One region of the Streptomyces chrestomyceticus JCM 4735 genome, then DNA from elsewhere that is predicted to be linked to it. Evidence: riboswitches for the same ligand, from Rfam matches in the RefSeq annotation. Region 1 holds a riboswitch; each other region holds the start of a gene.
What was found. Region 1 has a riboswitch for cobalamin ahead of EJG53_RS13585 (ribonucleoside-diphosphate reductase subunit alpha). Riboswitches for the same ligand answer to the same signal wherever they lie in the genome.
Positions count from the first base shown of each region.

Region 2: it holds a riboswitch for cobalamin, as region 1 does, so the genes downstream of both, EJG53_RS31805 (cobalamin biosynthesis protein) here and EJG53_RS13585 (ribonucleoside-diphosphate reductase subunit alpha) in region 1, are expected to answer to the same signal.
Region 3: it holds a riboswitch for cobalamin, as region 1 does, so the genes downstream of both, EJG53_RS09190 (CoA-acylating methylmalonate-semialdehyde dehydrogenase) here and EJG53_RS13585 (ribonucleoside-diphosphate reductase subunit alpha) in region 1, are expected to answer to the same signal.

Region 1 covers NZ_BHZC01000001.1:3,291,581-3,295,739, forward strand. Annotated here, with positions in the region: gene EJG53_RS13580 (TolB-like translocation protein) at 1-1,005, opposite strand, end outside; cobalamin riboswitch at 1,362-1,524, shown strand; gene EJG53_RS13585 (ribonucleoside-diphosphate reductase subunit alpha) at 1,682-4,120, shown strand; gene EJG53_RS13590 (ribonucleotide-diphosphate reductase subunit beta) at 4,123-4,159, shown strand, end outside.
Region 2 covers NZ_BHZC01000001.1:7,271,916-7,276,074, reverse strand. Annotated here, with positions in the region: gene EJG53_RS31815 (inorganic phosphate transporter) at 1-972, shown strand, start outside; gene EJG53_RS31810 (hypothetical protein) at 1,010-1,255, shown strand; cobalamin riboswitch at 1,420-1,566, shown strand; gene EJG53_RS31805 (cobalamin biosynthesis protein) at 1,698-2,732, shown strand; gene EJG53_RS31800 (cobyric acid synthase) at 2,773-4,159, shown strand, end outside.
Region 3 covers NZ_BHZC01000001.1:2,225,631-2,229,789, forward strand. Annotated here, with positions in the region: gene EJG53_RS09185 (short-chain fatty acyl-CoA regulator family protein) at 87-1,496, shown strand; cobalamin riboswitch at 1,573-1,745, shown strand; gene EJG53_RS09190 (CoA-acylating methylmalonate-semialdehyde dehydrogenase) at 1,951-3,450, shown strand; gene EJG53_RS09195 (acyl-CoA dehydrogenase family protein) at 3,456-4,159, shown strand, end outside.

The DNA.
Region 1 (4,159 bases):
GCGGGCGAAGAGGTCGTACGTGCCGTTGGTGTCGTCCGGCACCACGTCGGCGGCCAAGGCGGAGAAGACCGCGTACCGGCCGTCGGGGCTGAGCCGGGGCGACGGCGACACGCCGACCACGGCGCCCGTGGTGCTCAGGCTCGCCACGCGGGTCCGCCCGGTGGCCAGGTCGTGGACGTACAGGGGGTCCTGCGGCGGCGGGCGGCGGAAGCCGGGCCCGGCGGGGGTGAGGTTGGTCGCCTTCGAGGTGAACGCGATCCGGCGGCCGTCGGCGCTGATCGACGGGAAGGCGGACGGGCCGTCCGCCTGGGTGCCGTCGCTCGCCACGCTGACCCGTCGCGTCGTTCCCTTCTGCACATCGTGGACGAAGATGTCCAGGCGCTCGTTGGTGTCACCGGGCACCAGGTCGGGGCGGTAGGAGCCGAAGGCGAGGCGGTGGCCGTCGCCGCTGAGGGCGAAGTTCTGGACCCCGTAACCGTACGGGGACTTCCCGGCGCCCGCCGTGGGGCTCGTGGTGCGCCCGGTGCGGCGGTCGTGGACGAAGACGTCGCCCTCGCCGTTGGTGTCGCCGGGGACCAGGTTCGTCGCGCTGGAGTAGAAGGCCACATACCGCCCGTCGGCGCTGATCTCGGGCGAGCCGGAGAGGGCGTCACCGGGCGTGCCGTCACCGGCGACACTGACCAGGTCGACCTTTCCCGTCCGTAAATCCTTGACGTAGACGTCCTGGTGGCCGTTGGTGTCCGTGGGCCCCAGATTGGTGGCTTCCGAGGTGAATGCCACGAACCGCCCGTTCGCACTGAGCGTCGGATCGCCCGAAAAACCGTTTCCCTGCGTCCCGTCGGCGGCGACGCTGACCCGCTCGGTGGCCGGCACCGCCCGTCCCGCCGCGGCCGCCTGCCCCAACGCGGCCGCCGGCGCCATGGGCAGCACCCCCGCCAGCACGCACGCCCCCACCACCAGCCCCACGACGCGCACGGCGCCCCGCGCCCCACCGGCTCCTCGCATGACTCCCCCTCGCACAAGGCCCCCACCCGCCCCGCCGGACCGACGGAGCAGACAAGGAGCCAATACGCTCCCGGAGTCCCGGTCAACGCGTCAGGGACATTCCGCGCCACCAATACGCCCCCTGCATCAGCCCCCGTCCAGCCCGCGCCGGACAGCCCCGCAGCCCGCCCGGCGGACACGCCGCGACAGGCCCGGCGAAACGCCCGGCACCCGGCCCGGCGTACGGCCGCGGAACCCCGGGAACACCCCCCGAGCCACCGCGTGGCACCCTCTCGGAGGCCCAGGAAAACCCCGGGAAACCGCCCCCGAACGGCCGCCGAATACCACGGCTCCGGACATCCCCGCGCCAACGCGACACAAGATATGGGGGTGGGTGCACGAGGCAGCACAAGATGTATGCTCGTGCTCGCTGTCGTCGCAGGGGAATCCGGTGCGAATCCGGAACTGTCCCGCAACGGTGTACGTAGTGCGCAAACCGCACCCGTGAGTCCGAAGACCTGCCCACAGCACGCCCGCGCCAGGACCGGCGCGGTCGTCGATACGTCCGGGTCTCGCGGGTTGGACCGGTGGACGCTGCGCGGTGTGCCCGCGCGCCCCTTGCCGTGCCGGGGGTGCCGCACGCCCGTACGCGCCCCCTGCCCTCCCCAGGCCCCCGCCGAGTGAGGGAGAGCAGCACGTGACCATCGCGCCAACGGAGCCCGCAGCAGCCGAGCAGGTCGTGCAGCCCGCGAAGGACACGCAGCCCCGGCAGGGCCCCGGCGGCCAGGCCGCGGACGCCCCCGGCGCCGCCCTGCTGCGCACCCTGACCGACCTCACCGTCGACCTGCCCGCCACCGACCCGGGCAAGATCGCCGCCGCCGCGCTGCGCGGCCGCCACCCCGGTTCCGACGAAGCCGAGCTGCGCTCGCTGGCCATGGAGGCCGCGGCCGGCCTGATCGGTGACGAGCCGCAGTACTCCAAGCTGGCCGCCCGCCTGCTGACCCGCGCCATCGCGGAGGAGGCGGCCGCGGAGGGGGCGGTCGCCTTCTCCGCCTCCGTCGCCGTCGGCCACCGCGAGGGCCTGATCGCCGACAGCACGGCGGAGTTCGTCCGCACCCACGCGGCACGTCTGGACGAGCTGGTGGAGCGCGCCCTGACGGACGGCGCCGACGACCGCTTCGGCTACTTCGGCCTGCGCACCCTGCACTCCCGCTACCTGCTGCGCCACCCGATCTCCCGCCAGGTGATCGAGACCCCGCAGCACTTCCTGCTGCGGGTGGCCTGCGGCCTGGCCGAGGACCACAGCGAGCGGGCCCTGGCCGACGTCGCCGAGCTGTACCGCCTGACCAGCACCCTGTCGTACCTGCCCTCCTCGCCCACCCTCTTCAACTCCGGCACCCGGCACCCGCAGATGTCCTCCTGCTACCTGCTGGACTCCCCGCTGGACGAGCTGGACTCGATCTACGACCGCTACCACCAGGTGGCCCGGCTCTCGAAGCACGCCGGCGGCATCGGCCTGTCGTACTCCCGGGTCCGCGCCCGCGGCTCGCTGATCCGCGGCACCAACGGCCACTCCAACGGCATCGTGCCGTTCCTGCGCACCCTGGACGCCTCGGTCGCGGCCGTGAACCAGGGCGGCCGGCGCAAGGGCGCCGCCTGCGTCTACCTGGAGACCTGGCACGCGGACCTGGAGGAGTTCCTGGAGCTGCGCGACAACACGGGCGAGGAGGCCCGGCGCACCCACAACCTCAACATCGCGCACTGGATCCCCGACGAGTTCATGCGCCGCGTCGAGGCGGACGCCGACTGGTCGCTGTTCTCCCCCAGCGACGCGCCCGAACTGGTGGACCTGTACGGCGACGAGTTCGACGCCGCGTACCGCAAGGCGGAGGCCGAGGGCCGCTTCGTCAAGCAGGTCCCGGCCCGGGTCCTGTACTCGCGGATGATGCGCACCCTCGCGCAGACCGGCAACGGCTGGATGACCTTCAAGGACGCCGCCAACCGCACCGCGAACCAGACCGCCGAGCCCGGCAAGGTCGTGCACTCCTCGAACCTGTGCACCGAGATCCTGGAGGTCACCGACGACGGCGAGACCGCCGTCTGCAACCTCGGCTCGGTCAACCTCGCCGCCCACCTGGGTGACAACGGCGAGATGGACTGGGAGAAGCTGGACGCCACGGTCCGTACGGCGGTGACCTTCCTCGACCGCGTGGTGGACATCAACTTCTACCCGACCGAGCAGGCCGGCACCTCCAACTCCCGCTGGCGCCCTGTGGGCCTGGGCCTGATGGGCCTCCAGGACGTCTTCTTCCGGCTGCGGCTGGGCTTCGACTCGCCCGAGGCACGGGAGCTGTCCACCCGTATCTCCGAGCGGATCATGCTCGCGGCGTACGAGGCGTCCGCCGACCTCGCCGAACGGCACGGCCCGCACCCGGCCTGGTCCGCGACCCGTACGGCCCGCGGCGTGCTGCACCCGGACCACTACCCGAACGCCGAGCCACGCTGGGCGGACCGGTGGACGGCGCTGCGCGCCCGTATCGCGGCGACCGGTATGCGCAACTCGCTGCTGCTGGCCATCGCGCCGACCGCCACCATCGCGTCCATCGCGGGCGTGTACGAGTGCATCGAGCCGCAGGTCTCGAACCTGTTCAAGCGCGAGACGCTGTCGGGCGAGTTCCTTCAGGTCAACGCGTACCTGATCGAGGAACTGAAGGCGCTGGGCCTGTGGGACGCGCGCACCCGTGACGCCCTGCGCGAGGCCAACGGCTCGGTGCAGGACCTGGACTGGATTCCCGCCGAGACCCGCGCGCTGTACCGCACGGCGTGGGAGATCCCGCAGCGCGCGCTGATCGACATGGCGGCGGACCGTACGCCCTACCTCGACCAGAGCCAGTCGCTGAACCTGTTCATGGCGTCGCCGACCATCGGCAAGCTCAGCTCGATGTACGCGTACGCCTGGAAGCGCGGCATCAAGACCACCTACTACCTCCGCTCGCGCCCGGCGACCCGTATCGCCCAGTCCGCGCGCGGCACGGGCGGGGGCGCGCAGACCGCTCCCGTACCCGCCCAGGCGGCCGACCCCGAGGCCGTCGCCTGCTCCCTGGAAAACCCCGAGTCCTGCGAGGCATGCCAGTAATCATGACCACCATCCCTGAGAAGACCGAGACGTCCGCCG
Region 2 (4,159 bases), 4.0 Mb from region 1:
ATCGGCGCCACCCTGGTGGCCGTCGGCCCGAGCGGCGTGCACGGCGGCGCCGTGGTCATGAAGGTCCTCATCCCGGCCGTCGCCGCGCCGATCGTGGCCGGTCTGGCCGCGACCGCCGCGACCCGGCTGACCTACCGGCTGGCCCGCAACCGCGCCGAGGAGGACACCGCCAAGGGCTACCGCGCCGGGCAGATCGCCTCGGCCGCGCTGGTCTCCCTCGCGCACGGCACCAACGACGCCCAGAAGACGATGGGTGTGATCACCCTCGCACTGATCACCGGCGGCGTCGTCGCCCCGCACGCCGACCCGCCGCTGTGGGTCATCGCCTCGGCCGGCCTGGCCATCGCGCTCGGCACGTACCTGGGCGGCTGGCGGATCATCCGCACGATGGGCAAGGGCATCACCGACATCCAGCCGCCGCAGGGCTTCGCCGCCCAGACCGGCGCCGCGGCCACCATCCTGGCCTCCTCCCACCTCGGCTTCGCGCTCTCCACCACCCAGGTCTGCTCCGGTTCGGTGATGGGCTCCGGCCTGGGCCGCAAGGGCGGCGTGGTGCACTGGTCCACGGCGGGCCGGATGGCCGCCGCCTGGGGTCTGACGCTGCCGGCCGCCGGGCTGGTCGCGGCGGGCGCCGCTCTCCTGGCGGACCAGGGCGACTGGGGCATCGCGACCGTCGCCGTGCTGGCGCTCGCCGTCTGCGGCGCGATCTGGGCGGCCTCCCGGCGCAAGCCGGTGGACCACACCAACGTCAACGAGGGCCCGGCCGCCGAGCCCGCCGGTGTCGTCACCGCCGCCCTGCAGGCCGTCTCGCCGCCGCCCGCGGGCCCGGTCGCCATCCCGGCCCCCACGGTCGCCGAGACCCGGATCACGGACCCGGTCGGCACCGCCCCGGTGATCGCCGTCCCGGTGGCCGCCCGCCCGCACGAGAAGAGCGCCCGGCGCCGCGCCAAGGCCGGCTCGGCCGCCGGCTGACCCGGCCGCACGGCTCTCACGAAGGAACGAGAACGCAATGAGCATCGACTGGGCCGCCCTCGGCCAGGTCTTCGGCGTCACGCTGTTCGTGACGGTCGGGATCGTGGGCCTGTTCACCCTCGGCATCGTCGGCACGTCCCGCAAGCCGCAGCAGGAGGGCACGCCGGTGACCGCCGACGGGCCCGCCGCCTCCGGCGGGGCGGCGCGGGCCGGGGCGTACGTCTGCTTCGCGCTGTGCGCGGCGGCCGTGGCGTACGGGATCTACCTGATCGTCGCCGCCTGAGGCGCGGCACCCCGGGCGTCCGGTGGCCGCGGCATCCCCGCCGCGGCCACCGGACGCCTGTGGCGTGGGACACAGACGCCACCACCGCCCCCGCCGCAGGTCAAGCGTGAGTTGACGGGCTTGGCGGAGCGTGGTGGACTGCCGGAGCCAATCGGCGACAGATGAGGAAGTCCGGTGAGAATCCGGCGCGGTCCCGCCACTGTCACCGGGGAGCGCCCCTCCACCAAGGGCCACGGTCCGCGTCCCGCGACGCAGGTTCCCGTACGGACTGGAAGGCCGGGGGAAGCGCCGATCCGGGGAGCCAGGAGACTCTCGTCGCCGTACCCGTCGAGCCAGGGCGCGGACCCTGAGTGAGGACCTACCGCCATGCCCGGCCGCAGTGCGCAATCTGCTGGACGTACCCCCACGCCATCCCTCCGAGGCGCGACGGCGGTCTGATCCGATGCGTGCCGAACACGCCGGCTACGCGTGCGGCGCGGCCCTCGGCTTCCTCGGCGACCTGGTCGTGGGCGATCCCCGGCGCGGTCACCCCGTGGCCGCCTTCGGGCGGGCCGCGGCCGCCGTGGAACGCCGTCTGTGGCGCGACCACCGAGGGACCGGCGCCCTGCACACCGCGCTGCTCGCGGGCGGTACCGCCGCCGGTGCCGCGCTGCTCGACCGCGCCGTACGCCGCTCCCCCGCCGCCTTCCCCGCCTCCGTCGCGCTGACCGCCGCCGCCACCTGGGCCGTCCTGGGCGGCACTTCGCTGGGCCGCGAGGCGCGGGCCGTCGGCGGCGCGCTCGCGGCGGGCGACCTGGACGTGGCGCGCGAGCGGCTGCCGCACCTGTGCGGGCGCGACCCGCAGGCCCTGGACGGGCAGCAGATGGCGCGCGCGGTGGTCGAGTCCGTCGCCGAGAACACCTCGGACGCGGTGGTCGGCGCCCTGGTCTGGGGCGCGGCCGCCGGTGTGCCGGGGCTGCTGGCCTTCCGGGCCGTGAACACGCTGGACGCGATGGTGGGGCACAAGTCGCCGCGCCACCGCCGGTTCGGGTGGGCCTCGGCCCGCCTCGACGACGTGGCCGGTTACCCCGGCTCCCGGCTGACCGCCGCGCTGGCGGTGCTGGCGGGCCCGGACCGGCGGGGCGCGCTGCGCGCCTGGCGGCAGGACGGCCCGTCCCACCCGAGCCCCAACGCGGGCCCGGTGGAGGCGGCGTTCGCCGGGGCGCTGGGGGTGCGGCTGGGCGGCACCCTGGCGTACGGCGGCCGGGTCGAGCACCGGCCGGTGCTCAACGGCGACGCGGGCCGGCCGGTCGCGGTGCCGGACATCGAGCGGGCCGTGACCCTGTCGCGCCGGGTGAGCGCGCTGGCGCTGGCGGTCACGGTCGGGGGGCGGCTGGCGGCCGGGGCGGTACGGCGATCCCGTACGGCAGGAACGGTAGGCCGATCCATCACGGCCGGAGCGGTACGCCGCCCCCGTACCACCGGGAGGGCCAAGTGAGCAGCGGGAGCAGCGCAGTGCGGACGGCGAGGAGTGCCACGTGAACGGACCGGGTCAAGCACCGCTCGGCGGCGGGCTGCTGGTGGCGGGCACCACGTCCGACGCGGGCAAGAGTGTGGTGACGGCGGGCATCTGCCGCTGGCTGGCCCGCAAGGGCGTCAAGGTGGCGCCCTTCAAGGCGCAGAACATGTCGCTGAACTCGTTCGTGACGCGCGAGGGCGCGGAGATCGGGCGGGCGCAGGCCATGCAGGCCGCGGCGGCGCGCGTCGAGCCGAGCGCCCTGATGAATCCAGTGCTGCTGAAGCCGGGCAGTGACCGCAGCAGCCAGGTCGTGCTCATGGGCAAGCCGGTGGGCGAGCTGAGCGCGCGCGGCTACCACGCGGGCCGTCAGGAGCAGTTGCTCGGTACGGTCACGGACTGCCTCCAGGAGCTGCGGCGTACGCACGACGCGGTGATCTGCGAGGGCGCGGGCAGCCCGGCGGAGATCAACCTGCGGCGCACCGACATCGTGAACATGGGGATCGCGCGCGCCGCCCGTATCCCGGCCGTGGTGGTCGGCGACATCGACCGGGGCGGGGTGTTCGCCTCCTTCTTCGGCACCACCGCGCTGCTGTCCCGGGAGGACCAGGCACTGGTCGCGGGCTATCTCGTCAACAAGTTCCGGGGCGATGTGACGCTGCTGGAGCCCGGTCTGGACATGCTGAAGGAGCTGACCGGACGGCCCACCCTCGGGGTGCTGCCGTTCGCGCACGGCCTCGGCATCGACGAGGAGGACGGCCTCCGGGTGTCGCTGCGCGGCGCGGTCCGCGAGAGCGTCGTCGCGCCGCCGCACGGCGCCGACGTGCTGCGGGTCGCGGTGGCCGCCGTACCGCTGATGTCGAACTTCACGGACGTGGACGCGCTCGCCGCCGAACCGGGCGTCGTGGTGCGCTTCGTGGACCGCCCCGAGGAACTGGCCGACGCCGACCTCGTCGTCCTGCCCGGCACCCGAGGCACCGTCCGCGCGCTCCAGTGGCTGCGCGAGCGCGGCATCGCGGACGCGGTGCGGCGGCGGGCCGCGGAAGGACGCCCGGTGCTGGGCATCTGCGGCGGCTTCCAGATGCTGGGCGAGCGGATCGAGGACGAGGTCGAGTCGAAGGCCGGGACGGTGGACGGGCTGGGCCTGCTGCCCGTACGCGTCCGGTTCGCGGTGGAGAAGGCTTTGGCCCGGCCGTCCGGCGAGGCGCTGGGCGAGCCGGTCGAGGGGTACGAGATCCACCATGGCGTGGCGGAGATCGACGGCGGGGAGCCCTTCCTGGCGGGATGCCGTTCCGGGACCGTCTGGGGCACCCACTGGCACGGCTCACTGGAGAGCGACGGCTTCCGGCGGGCGTTCCTGCGGCGGGTGGCCGCCGACGCGGGCCGCGCGTTCGACCCGGCGCCGGACA
Region 3 (4,159 bases), 1.1 Mb from region 1:
TTGTGGCGCACTTTTGCCAAGGTTGCAAAGGTTTGCGACTGCCGTACGGCGACTAGGGTGAGCGCGGCGGCGACGGAGGGGGCACCGTGAGCAAGATCTACGCCGGGGCGCGGCTGCGCCGGCTGCGGGAGGAGCGCGGCTTCAGCCAGGCGGCGCTGGCCCGCGTCCTGGCCATCTCGCCCAGCTACCTGAACCAGATGGAGCACGACTCACGGCCGCTGACCGTGCCCGTACTGCTGCGGCTGACCGAGACCTTCGGGGTGGACCCCGGCTTCTTCTCCGCGCGCGACACCAGCCGGATGCTGGCCGACCTGCGCGAGGCGCTCGCCGACGAGCTGGCCGCCGGCCGGGTCTCCCCCACCGACCTGTCCGAACTGGCCTCCCGGCAGCCCGCGGTGGCGTCGGTGCTGCTCGGCCTCGGGCAGCGCAACCAGGCGCTTACCGAGCGCCTGGCGGAGGTGGCGGAGGGCCGGGACGGCAACGGCAGCGACCCGGCCGCGCCGCTCTCCCCGCACGAGGAGATCCGCGAGTTCTTCTACCGGCGGCAGAACTATCTGCACGAGGCCGACACCACCGCCGAGGCACTCGCCGCCGAGCTGGGTATCCGCCCCGGTGAGGTGGGACGCGCCCTGACCGCCCGGCTCACCGAAAGGCACGGCGTACACCTCGTGGACACACCCGACGGTCCGCTGCACCACTACGATCCGTCCTCCCGGGTGCTGCGCCTGTCGGCGGGGCTGCGGCCCGGGCAGCGCGCCTTCCGCATGGCGACCCAACTGGCGCTGCTGGAGGCCGGGGAGGAGCTGTCGCGGCCCGCCTCCGAGGACTTCGAGGAGGGCACGACGGCCTGGTCGCTGGCGAGGATCGGGGTCGCCAACTACTTCGCGGCGGCGCTGGTGCTGCCGTACGGCCCGTTCCACGCCGCGGCCGAGGAGCTGCGGTACGACATCGAGCGGCTGACCGACCGGTTCGGCCTCGGGTACGAGACGGTGTGCCACCGGCTGAGCACCCTGCAACGGCCGCGCCGGCGCGGGGTCCCGTTCTCCTTCGTCCGCGTCGACCGGGCCGGCAACATGTCCAAGCGGCAGTCCGCCACCGGCTTCCACTTCTCGCGGGCGGGCGGCACCTGCCCGCTGTGGAACGTCTACGAGGCGTTCACCGCGCCCAGCCGTATCCACGTCCAGATCGCCGCCATGCCGGACGGCCGCCGCTACCTGTGGACGGCCCGCACCGTCACCCGGCACCGCGGCGGCTGGGGCGACCCGGGCAAGACCTTCGCCATCGGCCTCGGCTGCGAGATCCGGCACGCGTCCCGGCTGGTCTACTCCGACGGCCTCGACCTGGACAACGCCGGGGCCGCCACCCCCATCGGCATGGGCTGCCGGGTCTGCGAACGCCTGGAGTGCCCGCAGCGCGCCGTGCCGCCCCTCGGCCGCGCGCTGGTCATCGACGAGAACAGCAGCACGTTCGTGCCGTATCCGGTGCGGGAGGACTGACGGGCCCACCCACGCGCCCCGGAGCACCCTGCGGATCACCGATCCCCCTGGACTTACTAGGACGTCCAACTATATGTTCGTGACGTAGGCCCGCGGTGCAGGGAAGCCGGTGCGAATCCGGCGTGGTCCCGCCACTGTGACCGGGGAGTGCGACGTCGGGCAACACGCCACTGACGCGGGTGCGTCGGGAAGGCGGGCGGCGCACGGAGATCCGGAAGCCAGGATACCGGCCGCGGGTGTTGTTCCGTGTTGTCCACGAGGATGGAGCAGACACGCATGGCACCGGTGCGTACCCCCAGCCCAGGTGATCCGGCCCGGCCCGCGGCACCGCCCGCGCGCTGACGGTTCCACGCCTTTCGCGTCCCACGGCCCCGCCACGGACCGCGCGCCATCCGCGCGGCCCGCGGGCCCGGCCGTGCCATCCCCGGATCACACCTGACGAGAGCAGGCCCCCATGGTCCGAGAACTGACCCATTTCATCGGCGGCAAGCACGTACCGGGAACATCGGGTGCTTACGGCGACGTGTACGACCCCAACACCGGCACCGTGCAGGCCCGGGTGCCGCTCGCGGACCCGGGCGAGACGGCGGCCGCCGTCGCCGACGCCGCGGCCGCCCAGCCCGAGTGGGGCGAGTGGAACCCGCAGCGGCGCGCCCGCGTCCTGCTGAACTTCCTGCGCCTGGTGGAGGGCGAGCGGGACGCGCTGGCCCGGCTGCTGTCCAGCGAGCACGGCAAGACGGTCGCGGACGCGCACGGCGACCTCCAGCGCGGCCTGGAGGTGGTGGAGTTCGCGGCCGGCATCCCGCACCTGCTCAAGGGCGAGTTCACCGACAACGCCGGGACCGGCATCGACGTGCACTCGCTGCGCCGTCCCATCGGCGTGGTGGCCGGGATCACCCCGTTCAACTTCCCCGCGATGATCCCGCTGTGGAAGATCGCGCCGGCCGTCGCCTGCGGCAACGCGTTCATCCTCAAGCCGTCCGAGCGGGCGCCTTCGGTGCCGCTGCGGCTGGCCGAGCTGTTCCTGGAGGCGGGGCTGCCGCCGGGCGTCCTCAACGTCGTGCACGGCGGCAAGGAGTCGGTGGACACGCTGCTGGAGGACCCGCGGGTCGAGGCGCTCGGCTTCGTCGGGTCGACCCCGATCGCCGCCCACATCTACGCGACCGCCGCCGCGCACGGCAAGCGCGCCCAGTGCTTCGGCGGCGCCAAGAACCACCTGATCGTGATGCCGGACGCCGACCTCGACCAGGTGGTGGACGCGCTGGTCGGCGCCGGGTACGGGTCGGCGGGCGAGCGCTGCATGGCGGTCTCGGTCGCCGTGCCGGTGGGCGAGGAGACCGCCGACGCGCTGGTGGCGCGGCTCAAGGAGCGGGTCGGCACGCTGCGCATCGGCCGCTCCGACGACCCGCACGCCGACTTCGGGCCGCTGGTGAGCCGGGACGCGCTGGACCGGGTCCGTGCCTACGTGGACCTCGGCGTCACCGAGGGCGCCGAACTGGTCGTCGACGGGCGGGACTTCACCCTCCCCGGCCACGAGGACGGCTTCTTCGCGGGCGCGTCGCTCTTCGACCGGGTCACCCCGGACATGCGGATCTACCAGGAGGAGATCTTCGGCCCGGTCCTGTCGGTGGTACGGGCCGCGGACTACGAGGAGGCGCTGCGGCTGCCCACGGAGCACCCGTACGGCAACGGCGTGGCCATCTTCACCCGCGACGGCGACACCGCGCGGGACTTCAGCCGCCGGGTGAACACCGGCATGATCGGCGTGAACGTGCCGATCCCGGTGCCGGTCGCGTACCACACCTTCGGCGGCTGGAAGCGGTCCGGCTTCGGCGACCTCAACCAGCACGGCCCGGACGCGATCCGCTTCTACACCCGCACCAAGACCGTCACCTCGCGCTGGCCCTCCGGGGTCAAGGAGGGCGCGAGCTTCACCCTCCCGACGATGGGCTGAGAGCGATGAGCGTCATGACCACCGCCACCCCGGCCGCCGCGCTGACCTCGCTCACCGCCGACCAGCTCGCCATCGTCGAGACGACGCTGGACTTCGCGCAGGAGCACATCGCGCCGCACGCCGTGGCCTGGGACCAGGACAAGCACTTCCCCGTGGACGTGCTCCGCAAGGCCGCCGGGCTCGGGCTCGGCGGGATCTACGTACGGGAGGAGCACGGCGGGTCCGCGCTGAGCCGCGCGGACGGCGTGCTGGTCTTCGAAGTACTGGCCACCGCATGCCCGTCCATCGCGGGCTATCTCTCCATCCACAACATGGTCGCCTGGATGATCGACCGGTACGGGAACGAAGCGCAGCGCGCCCGTTGGCTGCCCGGCCTGTGCTCGATGGCCGACCTGGGCAGCTACTGCCTGACCGAGCCGGGCGCCGGGTCGGACGCGGCGGCGCTGCGCACCCGCGCGGTGCGCGACGGCGACGACTACGTGCTGACCGGCGTGAAGCAGTTCATCTCCGGCGCCGGAACCTCGCAGGTGTACGTGGTGATGGCCCGTACCGGCGAGGACGGGCCCGGCGGCATCTCGGCGTTCCTGGTCGAGCGGGACGATCCGGGGCTGTCGTTCGGCGCCAACGAGAAGAAGATGGGCTGGAACGCGCAGCCCACCCGGCAGGTGCTCCTCGACGAGGTGCGTGTCCCCGCCGACCGGCTGCTGGG